Regions from separate parts of the Anaerolentibacter hominis genome, predicted to be linked through region 1. Evidence: riboswitches for the same ligand, from Rfam matches in the RefSeq annotation. Region 1 holds a riboswitch; each other region holds the start of a gene.

Region 1 (5,213 bases):
CCGTCTGGGTGTGAATTATAACCAGATTCCGGTTAACAGGGCAAGATGCGAGGTACACGATTATCACAGGGACGGCTTTATGCGTACCGATGGGAACTACGGCGGGGCTCCTGCGTACAGTCCAAATAGTCTGGGAGAATGGGCGGCCCAGCCGGATGTCATGGAACCGCCGCTGGATCTGAGCGGAGCTCTGTATGCCTATGACCCGCAGGACGATCCTACGGACGACTGCTTCAGGGCCGGAGGAGACCTCTGGAGAGTAATGGAAGAAGATAAACGGGCGCTGCTGATTGAAAATACGGCCCGGAATATTGAGCCGGTTACAGAAAACATCAAGTACCGTCATGCGGTGCACTGCTACTGGGCAGATCAAGAATACGGCCGCCGTATCACGGAGGCGATGGGCCTTGATCGGGAAAAGATGGAGAAATTGGCAGAGGGAGATCATAAATCTCTGATTCAGGCCACGCTGAACTAAAAAACAAAAAGGAATCCGGCCATATTAATTCGGAAATCTCGTTTTAATATGGCCGGATTCTTTTAATATTTACCATATGCAGAATCTGCATCCTGAAACAGCTTTCTTACCTGATCTCTGGCGACAAGGATACCGCCGCGGGAACCTGCTGTTTTTCCATTCCACTCATAGCTTGGCACAGCCTCAAAACCCATAGTTCCCCAGACCAGCCTGTTGGCGGCCAGAACCTTTTCTGTGAAGCTTCCGTTTTTTAAGACGGCGAGCACCTGATCTTTCTCTGCTCCGGCTTCCGCTGCCAGATCAGCGAGAAGTTCAATGTCATCAATTCTCTGCCTCTTATCAAAATGTGCGGCATATACCAGCGCGTTGTACCGCTGAATATCAAGACCCAGTTCCATCAGATAAAACGCCGCCTGAGCCGCCAGATCTGAGTGGATGGATGCCGGCTCAGGCCGGGGATGGGATTCACATGGAACCCAGTTTAACTCCACGTCTTTATAATCCTTAATTATTTCACACAATTCTTTCCAGCCTTTGTAACAGTAAGGGCAGATATAGTCGTAATAAATATTGAGTTTCTTTGACATGACTACCTCCATTCTTTTCTTTATTTGTTTTTCCTATTTTAGCATATTTTATTAGTCATAGAAAGAACCGGCACGGGATTTACCATGCCGGTTCTGTTCTTTCAATGTACCTGGTTTTTCAGCCGGGCAGTTTTTGCGTTTGCTCAGGACAGCCAGCTTATGACAGCATCCCGGAGAAATGCGGCGCAGCCTGCTGTGTTCTCATCATAGTACGCCGTAAATCTGGGATCTTCTGTATACATCCGGACCAGCCCTGCGTGAGCCTCGGCGCTGTAGGCCGGCCAGGTAAATGTAAGCCACTCCCGGTGCATAGAGGCAATCTTCCTGCCTTTTTCACCTTCCGGAGATTCTTTGTTTACAACCGCCTCTTCCAGCTCCCGGCGTATCGCGTCGCCCAGTTCATTCATCTGGTTGTATTCCTCCTCCGTCAGACCGGCAAACTTCTGGTTGCTTGCCTCCACGGCCTGATCCCCGTATTTATCACGAATCTCTTTTCCATATGCTGCCTCATTTTTATCCAGTTCTGCTTTGATAAAACCTTTGAATTTTTCCTGATCTGTCATGGTATAGTTTCCTTCCTCTTTCCTTAATGTCTTTTTTACCGTCTGTATCAGACTGTCCAGCCGATTCCGGCGTTCGTACAGAGCCTTAAGGTGACTTTCCAGAGCGCTGTGCACATCGAAGGCCGGATCGGATAAAACATCCTGGATCTGATCCAGTTCGAACCCAAGCTCGCGGTAAAAGAGAATCTGCTGCAGAAGATCCAACTGCTTTTGTCCATAGATCCGATAACCGGACTGGCTGAGCCGCTCTGGCTTCAGCAGCCCGATTTCATCATAGTAGCGCAGCGTCCGGCTGCTGATCCCAGCCAGACGGGCCAATTTCAAAACGGTATATTCCATTCATAAATCCTTTCTGTATAATTCGTATCGATTTGTGTACACAATGTAAAAGACCGGTTCTTTACAAGGGACAGTATAAACCTTTCCGTAACGGTAAGGTCAAGGCCTATTTTATGTTTGGAACTTTTTTTCGGATATGATATAATTTTTCACAAGAAGGAGGGGGTTTTTATGTGGGCTGTATATGCATTGCTATCCGCACTGTTTGCGGCATTTACTTCCATATTTGCTAAGATGGGGATGGAACATATCAACTCGAATCTGGCTACGGCGATCCGGACAGCTGTGGTCCTGATCATGGCCTGGAGCATTGTATTTCTCACGGGCAGACAGCATGAAATCGGGAATATCGGCGCCAGAAGCTGGATATTTCTCATTGCATCAGGAATTGCCACCGGGCTGTCCTGGATGTTTTATTATAAGGCGCTTCAGATGGGAGATGCCTCCAGGGTTGTGCCTATTGATAAATTCAGCGTGGTGATAACAATGATATTGGCTTTTGTGATATTGAAGGAGGCGCTCACAGTGAAAACCGTGCTTGGCGGCATCTTTATCACGATAGGCACGTTTATCCTGATTTTAAAATAGTGAAAGGAGAGGTAACAAATGGCAGCTGAGACAAGATTATATTATCAGGGACATGGCAGCTACCGTCTGACAGGGGAGGACGGGCTTGTTCTATACGTGGACCCTTTTGCGGGGGACGGCTACGATGAGCCGGCAGACGTGATCCTGGTCACTCATCAGCATTTCGATCACAACCGGATTGATCTGCCTGCCAGAAAAGAGAACTGTCTGGTGATACAAAATGAGGATGCGCTGAAAGCAGGAATTTATCAGGAATTTCAGGTGGATGGCTGCCGGATCAGGGCGGTTCCCGCCTATAATAAAAATCACAGCCGGACAGAATGTGTCGGGTATTTTATCTACCTGGACGGGCTGCTGATCTATGCATCCGGGGACACCTCCATCACAGAAGAAATGTCTGCGTATCCGGCGCATCACATTGATTACGCCCTTTTTCCGGCAGACGGAATCTACAATATGGATGAGAACGAGGCCAGAGAGTGCGGTAAGATCGTGAAAGCGGCACACAATATTCCTATCCATATGAAGCCGGGAGAACTCTATGATGAGAAAATGGCAGCTGGCTTTCAGTCCGACGGCTGGCTGACGGTCCGGCCGGGGGAAGAGATTATACTCTCTTGACAAAGACATGCTGTTGTGGTAGATTTGCCGTAGCAGTACAGAACAGTGACTGCAGCTACATAACCGGGGAGCTTGTGCGACAGGCTGAGAGGAAGTTTGTAACTTCGACCCGTGAACCTGATTTGGATAATGCCAACGTAGGGATCATAACCGAGTGAGATGTATAGGCTATGCCGCGTTGCGGCGTAGCCTTTTTTTATTACATAGGAAAGTTCCGGAAATTCTAAGATGACAGGAACTGCATGATCCGATCGGCAAAAAGAGATGGAGGAAAAGAAAAATGAAAAAAACAGACATCAAGAAACTGGCTCTGGCGGGTATTCTGGCAGCGGTTGCGGTAGTATGTTCACCGCTCAGCATTCCTGTGGGAGCTTCCAAATGTTTTCCGGTCCAGCATTTTGTCAACGTAATGTGCGGCGTGTTTTTGGGACCCTGGTACGGCTTTGGAGCAGCCTTTGTTACCAGCCTGATCCGTAATCTTATGGGAACGGGAACCCTGCTTGCCTTTCCCGGCAGCATGTTCGGAGCGCTGCTGTGCGGGTATCTGTACCGTCTGACGAAGAAAATTCCGTTCGCATGCATCGGCGAGCTTGTGGGAACCAGTATAATCGGTGCGCTGGCAGCCTATCCGGTAGCCAGTCTTGTGATGGGAAAAGAGGCTGCGCTGTTTGCCTATGTAATTCCATTTCTGGTGAGCAGCCTGGGCGGAACCATCATTGCGGCGGCTGTCATCGTCATCCTGAGCAGGGCCGGCGTGATGAAGATGTTAAAAAAAGAAGATAATGCGGGCTGAAACCTGCATATCCATGTAATACTGCGGCCGATATGCATATTACCGCGCAGTTCTGGAAATTTTAAGGAAAAAGCATGGATGAAGCTGTTGTTGACGGGTCTGTTGTACATGGACTTGGTTTACCCTGCTTTACCCACTCTTAACTTTACTTTGCTTGACATACTATTTATAATGTAAGCAGAAAATGGTAATAAGAGACACCGGAGAAATAAACGGGAAAGGCATGGATATACGTGCTTCGGAAATGGAGATAAAATGAAAAAGAAAATGCTGAAAAAATATGCGAAACTGATTGTTCGGGTTGGAGCAAATGTACAAAAGGGTCAGGGAGTTATGATCGATGCCGCCACCGACCAGAAGGATCTGGTGGCCTGTATCACGGAGGAAGCCTACAAAGCCGGAGCAGCCTGGGTCTTAGTTGACTGGGGCTGCCAGGAAATTACTAAACTGGTTTATCAGTATGAGACGACCGAACAGCTGTCACTTGTACCGAAGTGGAGAGAAGAGAAATATAAGATGCAGGTGGAAGAACTTCCCTGCCGGATTCACATTGTCTCCGAAGATCCCGATGGCTTGAACGGACTCGATCAGGAGAAGCTTCAGAAGGCTTCTGTCAGCCGCCACAGTGTGCTGAAACCTTATATAGATGCGCTGGAAAACCGGTATCAGTGGGTGATCGCCGCAGCGCCTTCCAAGGCCTGGGCAAAGAAAGTATATCCTGGTGTGCCCACCAAAAAGGCCGTTACCCTGCTGTGGGAGGAGATTTTCAAAGCGGTTCATTTGACTCCGGACAACGATCCGGTAAAGGCATGGAAGAAGCACAATGAGAACTTTAAAGAACGGTGCGAATGGCTGAATAACATGGATTTTGAGTCTATTTCCTATAAAAGTAAAAATGGAACGGACTTTACGGTATGGATGATCCCCGGCGCCAGATGGATGGGTGGCGGAGAGAATACGATGGGCGGGCAGTATTTTAATCCCAACATGCCTACCGAAGAGATCTTTACCACGCCTATGCGGGGAAGAGCCGAGGGTAAAGTGGTCGCCACGAAGCCCCTGTCCTATCAGGGACAGTTGATTGAAGACTTTTCAATGACCTTTGAAAACGGCCGTGTTGTGAAGGCGAAAGCGAAGAAAGGAGAGGCAGCGTTAAAGACCATGCTATCTATGGACGAGGGCGCGTCCATGCTGGGGGAGGTTGCCCTGGTTCCTCACGATTCTCCGATATCCAATTCCGGCGT
Region 2 (5,213 bases), 310 kb from region 1:
TTATCCTGCAGCGAAGCGCTGGAAGCATCATAGATCCCAACCGTGCGAAAACCAGCTTCGGACGCAGTCGTGAGCGCATAAAAAGCGTCTTCGAATACAAACGTCTCCTCCGGCCTGGTCCCCATCGCCGAGGCTGCCATCCGATAAATGACAGGCTCCGTCTTGCCTGCCCCCACCTCTGAACAGGTAAATATCTGTTCAAAATACTCTGTAATATTCAGCCGCCGAAACGCCGCCTCGATCAGATACCGGTCGGTAGAGGTCGCAGCCGTCATTCGGATGCCGCGCTCTCTCAGACTATGAAGGAATTCTCTGACTCCTTCTTTCAGCTCCGCTTCCTCCCGGTAAAAGGATTCAACCACCCGGTTAATTCCGGCGATCAGCTGATCAGCCGGGTCCGTTATACCATAGTGATCTTTCAGGTACTGCGCTCCCTCTTTCATGGTCATCTCAAACAGCTTTCTGCCCAGATCCGGTTCTGCGGCAATGCCGCGTGACGCAAGATACCTCTCTCCCGCTTCCTCCCATATCTTCATAGAGTCCAGAAGCGTGCCGTCTACATCGAAAATAGCCCCTTTCATCATGCTTATTCCTCCGCATATCGCAGGCAAACCTGCGATATCGCACCAATTAGCAGTTTCAAACTACAACCATTCTTTTCACGGCTTCCCTTAATTCTTCCGCCGCCCTGCGGACAGATGGCTGGGCAAAGAGCGCACTGATCACCGCCACCCCGCAGATCCCGCTGCCGGAAAGCTGTCCCACATTGTCTTTGTCCACCCCGCCTATGGCAATGACCGGTATCTTTACTGCCTTACAGATGGCTTTTAAGGTATCATGACTTACTTCCACCGCGTCCGCCTTGGAACCTGTGGAAAATACAGCTCCCACGCCAAGATAGTCCGCGCCGTTCTTTTCGGCCAGCAATGCCTGCTCCACCGTCTGGGCAGATACACCGATGATCTTATCCTTCCCCAGCTTCCTGCGTACATCTCCCGCTTCCATATCGCTTTGCCCCACATGGACGCCGTCCGCATTGATGGCCGCTGCTATCTCCACATTGTCATTAATCACGAATGGTACGCCGTACGTTCTGCACAGGGCTTGAATTTCCTTTGCTTCCTCCAAAAACTGTGACTGATCCAGTTTCTTTTCCCGGAGCTGCACGAAGGTTGCCCCGCCCTTTATTGCTTCCGCCACCTGATGATACAGGGTATCACCATTCAGCCATCTTCGGTCTGTCACCGCATATAACAGCAAATTATCCTTATTACATTCCATCGGTATTATTTCTCCTCTTTATTCTCCTATTTCAACATTTGCACCCTGATCCAATTCGGCTCCGTCCATATGATAAATCGCGTCGATGATCCGGTTTCGGTAGGCTGCATTGCCGTCCCCTTCCTGCATCCGGGCAAATCCGATCTCTCCCGCCAGTCCCATGGCACACACGGCCGCTGCCGCCGCTTCCAGCTTTCTGTCCCGGCTGGCCGCCAGAAATGCCGTCATCAGCCCGGAGAGCTGACAGCCTGTCCCCGTGATCCTACCCATCTCAGGACGTCCGTTGCGGATCACATAACAGGTCTTTCCATCACTTACCAGATCGATCGCCCCGGTTACCGCCAGGATACACCCTATTTTTGCCGCAAGTCTCTTTACAAATGCGATTGCCTCAGGCAGATTATCCTCCGTCACGGCATCCGCCACATCCGCGTCCACGCCTTTTGTACTGCCGCTTCCCTGAGCCAGCGTCTTAATCTCTGATATATTCCCCCGGATCACGTCAAAGCGGATTTCCTTCATCAGGGTTAATGCGGTCTCTGTGCGCAGTCTGCTGGCTCCTGCTCCCACCGGGTCCAGCAAAACCACATGTCCCAGCTCATTCGCTTTTTTCCCTGCCAGCAGCATAGCGTCAATGGTGCGCCGGTTCAGTGTCCCGATGTTAATGTTCAGGCCCCCGCAGATGGAGGTGATTTCCTCTGCCTCCCCTGCCTCATCGGCCATGATCGGGCTTCCTCCGCAGGCCAGCAGGATATTTGCCACATCATTTACTGTCACATAGTTGGTAATATTATGTACCAGGGGTGCCTGCTTTCTCACCTCATCCAGAATCGTTCCAAACATACCTCTTCCTCCAATGTAATAACAAACGGTGGCACGCTTCGCGAACCGCCTTATTGTAACAAAAGCGGATATACCAATTCAGGTATATCCGCTGAAATAAATTTCACCTTATATCCCTACGTTGGCATTATCCAAATCAGGTTACGGGTCAAAGCAGTATCAGCTTACTCTCAGCCCGCTTCATCGCGAGCTCCCCTTGTCGATTTCTCGTATATTAGTATAACTATAAAATTCTGAATTTGCAAGTGATGCACGAAATTCAAAACAATTGCCGCGGGTTTATCTGGCCGGTCCCGGTCCCAGAAGAGAACGCGCATTCTCATAATCTGTTTTCTTTACATAGATCGTATACTGGCAGTTCTGTTCCAAATTTTCACCATAGGTACCCGTATAGGCTCTGGACCCAGGAGAAAATATAGAAGGACTCTTCCGGTCCACCACTCTGACGTGATATTTGATGTTATGTTCTTCCAGCATCTGCTTAACTTCAGCCTGCTCCTTCATGCTGTAAGTGATCAGCAGCTCTTTGCGGTTAAAAACAGTGATCATATTCCTCAGCCCCTTTCTTTCCATATCCGGGAGTACCATCATATTCCTGGGGTTCACCTTGTCTCTGATTCCATTATAATATGATCTTATGATTCGTACCATAGAAATGTATTATTTTTCAGTTCTGATAAAAAAACTTGACAAAATAATTGTATCCCCTTATACTGCAAATAGTCCGATTTCATACCATCTGATTTCATACTATTAAGGAGGATTTATCTTGGAACGAGAACATACCGTAAAAAATTCCCTGGAAGAATACCGGGCAGCCTATAAAGATCTGGACCGTATCTGGTCTCTTTTTTCCAAGGCCTGCGGTCTGTCCGATGCCGAATATTGGGCATTGCTTATGGTATGGGAGGGTTGTACTACCCAGTCTCAAATAAGTGAAGCGATGTATATGAGCAAACAAACCGTCCATTCCGCCTTAAAGCAGCTGGTGAAGAAAGGGATTGTCCGCCTGGAAATAAAAGAAACGAATATGCGTGAAAAACAAATTGTGCTGACAGACACAGGCCGCCCCTTTGCACAGAAATATATTGGTGGTATGCTGCAGCTGGAGGAAAACGTATGGGCCGCCCTGTCGGAAGAGGAACGAGAACAGCTGATAACCCTGTCGAAAAAATACAACAGCCTGCTGGAAGCAAACCTGCAGGAATATTTAGACTCTGAATCAATTTAATTTATGGATGAAACATGACGCCATCCATAAACCTGAATAAAAGTATTGGGAACGCTCGGTTATGTTGCTGCCGGGCGTCGTTTTTACAATCGGACGGTTCACGAAGTGTACCGGTGTTTGTTGCAATAAGACGGTTCGTGATACGTACCGGCGTTTGTTATATAAGGGGAAACACTCCCCGGAAAGGATTTATATATGAAAATGAAAATACAACTTTCAGATCATTTTACTTATAAGAAGCTTTTACGTTTTGTCTTTCCTTCCATCGCCATGATGATTTTTACTTCCATATACGGCGTCGTGGATGGTTTGTTTGTATCCAATTTTGTAGGCAAAACACCGTTTGCCGCCCTGAATCTCATCATGCCCCTTCTGATGATTTTAGGGGCGTTGGGTTTTATGATCGGCACCGGCGGGAGTGCCATTGTATCAAAAACACTGGGAGAGGGAAAGACAGAAGAAGCGAATCAGTATTTCTCCATGCTGGTCTATGTCACCATCATCAGCGGTGCTGTGCTCACTGTGACAGGCCTGATCTGGATTCGGCCCATTGCGGCGGCAATGGGTGCAGACAGCGCCATGATTGAAGATTGTGTCCTCTACGGCAGAATCCTCATGATCTCTCTGACCGCCTTTATGCTGCAGAATGTATTTCAAAGCTTCCTTATTACAGCAGAAAAGCCGCATCTGGGGCTCGCTATGACCGTTGCCGCAGGAATGACCAACATTGTACTGGATTTCTTGTTTATTGCTGTATTTCATTGGGGGTTAGCCGGTGCTGCCATTGCCACGGCAATCAGCCAGGTCATCGGCGGAATCGCACCTCTTTTTTATTTTGTCAGGAAAAACAGCAGCCTTCTGAAACTGATTCCTTGCAAGTTTCACGGCAATATTCTTTTTAAGGCCTGCACAAATGGTTCCTCCGAATTGATGACCAATATCTCCATGTCCCTGGTAAATATCCTGTACAACTTCCAGCTGATGCGGATTGCGGGGGAAGACGGGGTGGCCGCCTATGGTGTTATCATGTATGTAAACTTCATTTTTGTTGCTATCTTCATTGGTTATTCCATCGGAAGCGCACCAATTATCGGTTATCATTACGGGGCATTACATGAAGCAGAGCTGAAAAATCTGTTTCATAAGAGTCTTGTACTGACAGGGCTTGCCGGCATCATCCTGACTTTCCTGGCGATAGCTCTCTCCTCACCCCTGTCCCATATATTTGTAGGATATGACCAGGAGCTGATGCAGATGACCAGCCATGGTTTCCGGCTGTATGCACTGTCCTTTTTGATTAACGGGATTAACATCTTTGGTTCCTCCTTTTTTACGGCCCTTAACAATGGTGTTGTCTCTGCTGTTATTTCCTTCTTACGGACTCTTGTCTTTCAGATTGCAATTGTACTTCTGCTTCCGTTATGGCTTGGTTTAGATGGTATATGGCTTGCGATTGTGGCAGCTGAGTTTCTGGCTCTTATTGTTACCGTCCTGTTCTTCGCTGTAAAAAATAAACAGTATCACTATTTATAGGGCTGATGCCGCAAATAGTGATACTGCTATAAATAAATGAATTATACTACGCCACATGCTGTTTCGGATTTTCTCCAATCAGGCCTGCAAATTCTTTCAGCTTCTGCTTTGCCTCGCTGCTCAGATGCCTGGGCACCTGGATCTGTATAGTTACGTATTGATCTCCATGTCTCTGCGGGTCCTTCATGGAAACAATGCCCTTTCCCCTCAGGCGTATCTTGGCGCCGGACTGGGTGCCCTCCGGGATTTTACACATTACATTCCCATACAGAGTGGATACCATGGCTTCTCCGCCAAATACAGCTGTTGTAAAGGGAATCGAAGC
Region 3 (5,213 bases), 1.0 Mb from region 1:
CAAACTGTTCATGTTCAGAAGTGTTGGACGTTTTTTATATTTCTGAACACGTCTTAACAGGGAACGCACTCTGGCTGTCATTTCGAGCACGCCGAACGGCTTGGTGATATAATCATCTGCCCCGTTATCCAGACCGATTACCTTATCGTACTCCTTATCTTTGGCAGTTAACACGATAATTGGAATATCTGCAGTGCCTGGCTTTTCCCGAAGAATGCGGATTGCTTCCAGACCATCCATCCCGGGCAGCATGATATCAAAAATCGCCAGATCCGGAATGGTCTTTTCCATTTCCTTCAGAGCCGGTTCTGCGGCTTCAAAATCCATAACATCAAATCCATAACTGGTCAGGGCCAGATGAATCATATCCCGGATGTTTTCATCATCCTCTATTACAAATATTTTTTCCATGTTGACTCCTTAAGGTGGGTTAGCTGCGTAATATTACGAATAATTTCTAAAATAAACAGGTCCCTTTTCCATTTACTGCGTAAATCGAAACAGCGTAAACGGGTCCCTTCTCAATTTACTACGTAAATCGAGAAGTAGCGTAAAAGGGTCCCTTCTCAATTTACTGCGTAAATCGAAGCAGCGTAAACGGGTCCCTTCTCAATTTACTACGTAAATCGAGAAGTAGCGTAAAAAAGTTACTTTGTAACTTTTTTACTTTATTATAATTCACTTTGTACGTATTCTGCAATATTAAGTGAGTGATCCGAAACGCGTTCCAGGTTGGTGATGGCATCCAGGAAGATAATACCGCTTTCCGGCAGACATTCATGGTTGGAGAGACGGAAGATATGGCGCTCTCTTAAATCGTCTTCCATATCATCCACTTCTTTTTCCGACTGCTGCACAATGGTAATGGCAGCCGCATCCATATCCTTTCTGGCTTTGATTGCATTTTCCAGACCCTGGAGTACCAGGCCGGAGATCTGATTCAGTTCTTCCGTAGCCATCATGGAGAAACGAAGATCTTCATCAATTTTTGTTTTTGCAAGTTCAGCCAGGTTCTCACTGTGGTCACCGATTCGTTCCAGGTCATGAATCGTGTAGAACAGATCTTTAACCAGAGCATATTGATATTCGGTCAGGGACATATTATCAATCTGAACCAGATATTCCGTCAGCAGCTTTTCCAGCTGGTTGATTACCTGTTCGTTCCGAAGCACGCTGTCAACCAATTCAGGGCTGTTTTCCATGACGGAATCCACCGCGTCCTTGAAGTTACTATAGGTAATGCTGGCCATATGAATGACCTCCCGGTTGGCGGCCTCGATAGCAAAAGCAGGGGTTGGGGTATGGGTAACACGGGTATCCAGACGCCTTCTGACATCCGCAACAATATCTTCCGATTCCTGCGGTGCTTCTGCTGTTTTCTTGTCCTTTAAGAGTACGCCGGACAGCTTGACGAGACCTTTGGCAAACGGGAACAGAATAATAGTATTCGTAATGTTGAATATGGTATGGAAAATTGAAATCTGTACCGTATTAATGGAGCCTGATGCCCAGGCCGGGTTAAATCGGAATATGATAAACATAATTAAGCCGAAGAAAACTGCTCCGAACACATTAAACAGCAGATGGATAACAGCAGCACGTTTTGCTGTTTTCTGTGCACCGGCACTGGAAATGAGTGCGGTCACACAGGTTCCGATATTCTGACCCAGGGTAATAAATACGGCTGAATTCCAGTTGACAATACCGTTTAAAGCCAGAGTCTGTAAAATACCCACAGAAGCGGAAGAACTCTGAATGATAGCGGTTACTACCGCACCGGTTAAAATACCCAGAATCGGATTGCTGCCCAGTACACGGAACGCATTCACAAAAATCTCAGAATCACGATATGGTTTAATTGCGGAAGACATTAAAGAAAGACCGATAAACAGCACACCGAAACCGATTAGAATCTCACCAATCTGCCGGCTCTTCGGCTTCTTCGTAAAAATGAGGCAGAATGCGCCGATTCCCACAATCAGCGGCGCCAGAAAATCAGGGCTTAAAACCTGACTCCATTCACTCATGGAAACGATCCAGGCGGTAATGGTTGTACCAATATTGGCGCCCATAATTACGCCTACAGCCTGAGTCAGGTTCATAATACCGGCATTGACAAAGCCGACAATCATAACAGTAGTAGCAGAAGAACTCTGAATGATAGCAGTAATCAGAGCGCCGACAATAACGGCAAGAAAACGGTTGTTGGTAAGAAAACCCATCAGGCGTTTCATCTTATTTCCGGCAGATTTCTGCAGACCATCCGCCATGGTATTCATACCATACAAAAACAGACCCAGGCCTCCGATAAAACTGAAGAGCGTTTTCAAAAGCTCAATTGACATAACTGTAATTTCCTCCTTGTGTATACAATGGCGGAATTCCGGCCGATCCGGGAAGAGAGAATAAGGAAAAACGGAATCAGGATCTATTCATGAAGTATCAGCGGTTCATCTTTCCTTTCGAGAAAGACTCCGTGCTTCCTTCTTCTATCTTCGCCTTTAAACGTCCAGATAACTTAACCATTGTTTAATCATAATTTAACCCCAGTTTCATAGTAGCAATACCTTGTAAAGTCATCACGGGCATTATGTAAAATCTGGGTAAAATTTCGAAGCTACGAGCCACATATAATCAGAGCGCGAAGCAGCTGCAAAGCTCGCTTTGCAAGCTGCTTCGCGCTCTGATTATGTACGGCGACAGCCGTAAGCGAGCAAGCATGAAATGCTTGCGTAGCTTATGTGGCGAGAAAAAGTCAGTACGCGGGCTTGCTTATCAAGCCGTTTTTCCCTTTGATTATGTACGGCGACAGATCAAAAATTGCGGCTCTTCCTGCTTTTAGCATAAACCAATTGCCAAAACCTATACCAGACTTCAAGTTGACATTTCCTTTCCCTGTGTTTATAATCAATTTGTGCAGGATTCCGGTGCCACGCCGGAATCAGCTTAAATTAACAAGACATCCCGGCAGACCGGGCTGTTTTAAAAATCAAATAGCGTAAGCTAGGGGCGCCCGTAGGGCTGAGACGAAAGATAGTCCCTCATTACTTGATCCGGATAATGCCGGCGTAAGGAAGCTAATGATAAGGTTTATAACCGGCCGCTACAGCGGTAAAGGTTCTTTCGTACCCCTCCTGCAATTCAAGTTGAAGGAGGTTTTTTTATGTGGTGGGAATTTTTTGCAACAAAGTACACAAATGAATACCAGGAGGTCGTATATAGCCCGACAACAGCAGGTTATATCGCCATGGTTCTGGTTATGCTGGTATTTTTATGTCTGGCCCTCTACTTCGGGAAAAAGAAGGCACAGAAATCCATAACGACAAAACAGCTGGTATTTTCAGCAATGGCAATGGCGCTGGCCATGGTTACGTCAAACTTGAAATTGTTTGACATGCCGATGGGCGGTTCCGTCACACTGTTCAGCATGTTTTTTATCTGCCTGATCGGTTATTGGTATGGCCTTAAGGCCGGACTGATGACTGCGGTCGCCTATGGAATGCTGCAGCTTATCATTGATCCGTATATTTTAAGTATTCCGCAGCTGATCTGTGACTATCCGCTGGCTTTTGGCGCGTTGGGGCTTTCCGGTATTTTTTCCGATAAAAAGAATGGCCTGATGACCGGATATGCGGTGGGCATTCTGGGAAGGTTTTTCTTCTCCTTTTTATCCGGCGTCATCTTTTTTGGGTATTATGCCCCGGCGAGCATGAATCCGATGGTGTACTCCTTTTTGTATAATGGAGGATATATCGGAGCGGAAGCACTGCTTACCCTGGTCGTACTGTTTATTCCGGCAGTGTCGAAAGCTGTCCGGCAGGTCAAGACGATTGCCCTGGCTTAAGGTAGGAGCAATGGATGCGGAATCCTACCTCTGATATTTTAAACTGATATGTATAAAGGATGCTGCACATGCGGCGTCCTTTTTTTATTACATGGGAAAGTTCTCCAAACTTTCCCATGTAATAAAAAACCCTCCGGGGGATCGCACTGCGGCGGAAAGGAATTGCGTTGCCAGAGCAACCCGCCGCAGGCGGAGAATCCCGCAAGCGGGATTCTATGTTCTTACATAAGAAAGTTCTTCAAAGATTTGTTTAGACACCTTAATCCTATAAAGCGACAAATTCTCAGGTTTATATCGTCAAGATGACCGGATTGTGATATACTAAATTCCGGGTTCATACGGGTGACGGGTAACGTATGTTGCGTTAAAGGAGGAGTCTGGATGGAATATTCAATTTATGAACTCTTATGCTTCTTTATTATATATGCATTTTTAGGCTGGTGCAGTGAGGTGGCGTTTGCAGCACTTCGAACAGGGAAGTTTGTAAACCGTGGATTTTTAAATGGGCCGGTCTGCCCGATTTACGGGTTTGGTGTGGTAATTGTGGTGATCTGCCTCACCCCATTGAAAGAGAACGTACTTCTACTGTTCATTGGAGCAGCACTGCTAACGTCCGCTCTGGAATTTGTTACCGGCTTTGTCCTTGAGAAAGTATTTCATGATAAATGGTGGGACTATTCCGAACGGCCGTTTAACATAATGGGCTATGTTTGCCTGGAATTTTCGATCATGTGGGGGCTGGCCTGTATTTTGATCATGGACGCGTTCCATCCGATCGTAACTAAATTTGTCAGAATGATTCCGTTCCGGCTTGGCGTGGTGCTGGCAGTAATCTGTCTGAGCGCATTCCTTGTGGATTGCCTGGTAACTGTCACTACGATTATGAAGCTGCAGAAGCATCTGCGGCTGTTGAATGAAATTTCCGGCCGTCTGAAAGTGATTTCGGATGCGATTGGTGAGAATATTTCGGATGGCGTTACGGAGAAAGTGGTTCCTGCTCTGGAAAATGCGAAAGAAAAGGGAGAGGAATATAAGCAGGAGCGCGCGGAGCGTTCGAGGGAGCATGAGGAAAGGCTTGAAACCTACCGCACGGACTGGGAAAATAAGAAGGCTCTTTATCGTCAGGAACTGGATGAACTTAAAGGTCGTTACCGTCATCTGACGAGTCAGAAGGTTTGGGGAAGAGAGCGTCTGCTCAATGCCTTTCCTAACCTGAAGAACGGAAAGGCGGGGCAGCTTTCAGATTCAATACATGATTATATGATGAAAATAAAAGCCTTTTTTGATAAGAAAGGATCTGTTTAATGAGGAAATGGATGTTGGTTGCCGCCGGCCTGGTTCTGCTGACCGGGTGCAGCCGCTTGCCGGA

Evidence for each region. Region 1 has a riboswitch for thiamine pyrophosphate ahead of thiW (energy coupling factor transporter S component ThiW). Riboswitches for the same ligand answer to the same signal wherever they lie in the genome.
Region 2: linked by a shared signal. The riboswitch ahead of thiM (hydroxyethylthiazole kinase) and the one ahead of thiW (energy coupling factor transporter S component ThiW) in region 1 are both predicted to bind thiamine pyrophosphate.
Region 3: linked by a shared signal. The riboswitch ahead of thiT (energy-coupled thiamine transporter ThiT) and the one ahead of thiW (energy coupling factor transporter S component ThiW) in region 1 are both predicted to bind thiamine pyrophosphate.

Annotation. Positions count from the first base shown of each region.
Region 1 covers NZ_JAWDIX010000001.1:1,182,738-1,187,950, forward strand. The annotation lists gene ABCW47_RS05510 (catalase) at 1-478, shown strand, start outside; gene ABCW47_RS05515 (DsbA family oxidoreductase) at 541-1,065, opposite strand; gene ABCW47_RS05520 (MerR family transcriptional regulator) at 1,209-1,967, opposite strand; gene ABCW47_RS05525 (EamA family transporter) at 2,139-2,555, shown strand; gene ABCW47_RS05530 (MBL fold metallo-hydrolase) at 2,574-3,176, shown strand; TPP riboswitch at 3,231-3,338, shown strand; gene thiW (energy coupling factor transporter S component ThiW) at 3,457-3,969, shown strand; gene ABCW47_RS05540 (aminopeptidase) at 4,225-5,213, shown strand, end outside.
Region 2 covers NZ_JAWDIX010000001.1:871,126-876,338, reverse strand. The annotation lists gene ABCW47_RS04000 (HAD family hydrolase) at 1-584, opposite strand, end outside; gene thiE (thiamine phosphate synthase) at 640-1,281, opposite strand; gene thiM (hydroxyethylthiazole kinase) at 1,300-2,124, opposite strand; TPP riboswitch at 2,221-2,331, opposite strand; gene ABCW47_RS03985 (transcription factor S-II family protein) at 2,404-2,775, opposite strand; gene ABCW47_RS03980 (MarR family winged helix-turn-helix transcriptional regulator) at 2,894-3,355, shown strand; gene ABCW47_RS03975 (MATE family efflux transporter) at 3,557-4,888, shown strand; gene ABCW47_RS03970 (DnaJ C-terminal domain-containing protein) at 4,935-5,213, opposite strand, start outside.
Region 3 covers NZ_JAWDIX010000001.1:158,627-163,839, forward strand. The annotation lists gene ABCW47_RS00655 (winged helix-turn-helix domain-containing protein) at 1-411, opposite strand, end outside; gene ABCW47_RS00660 (Na/Pi cotransporter family protein) at 672-2,345, opposite strand; TPP riboswitch at 2,996-3,092, shown strand; gene thiT (energy-coupled thiamine transporter ThiT) at 3,164-3,844, shown strand; gene ABCW47_RS00670 (putative ABC transporter permease) at 4,226-5,149, shown strand; gene ABCW47_RS00675 (glycoside hydrolase family 25 protein) at 5,149-5,213, shown strand, end outside.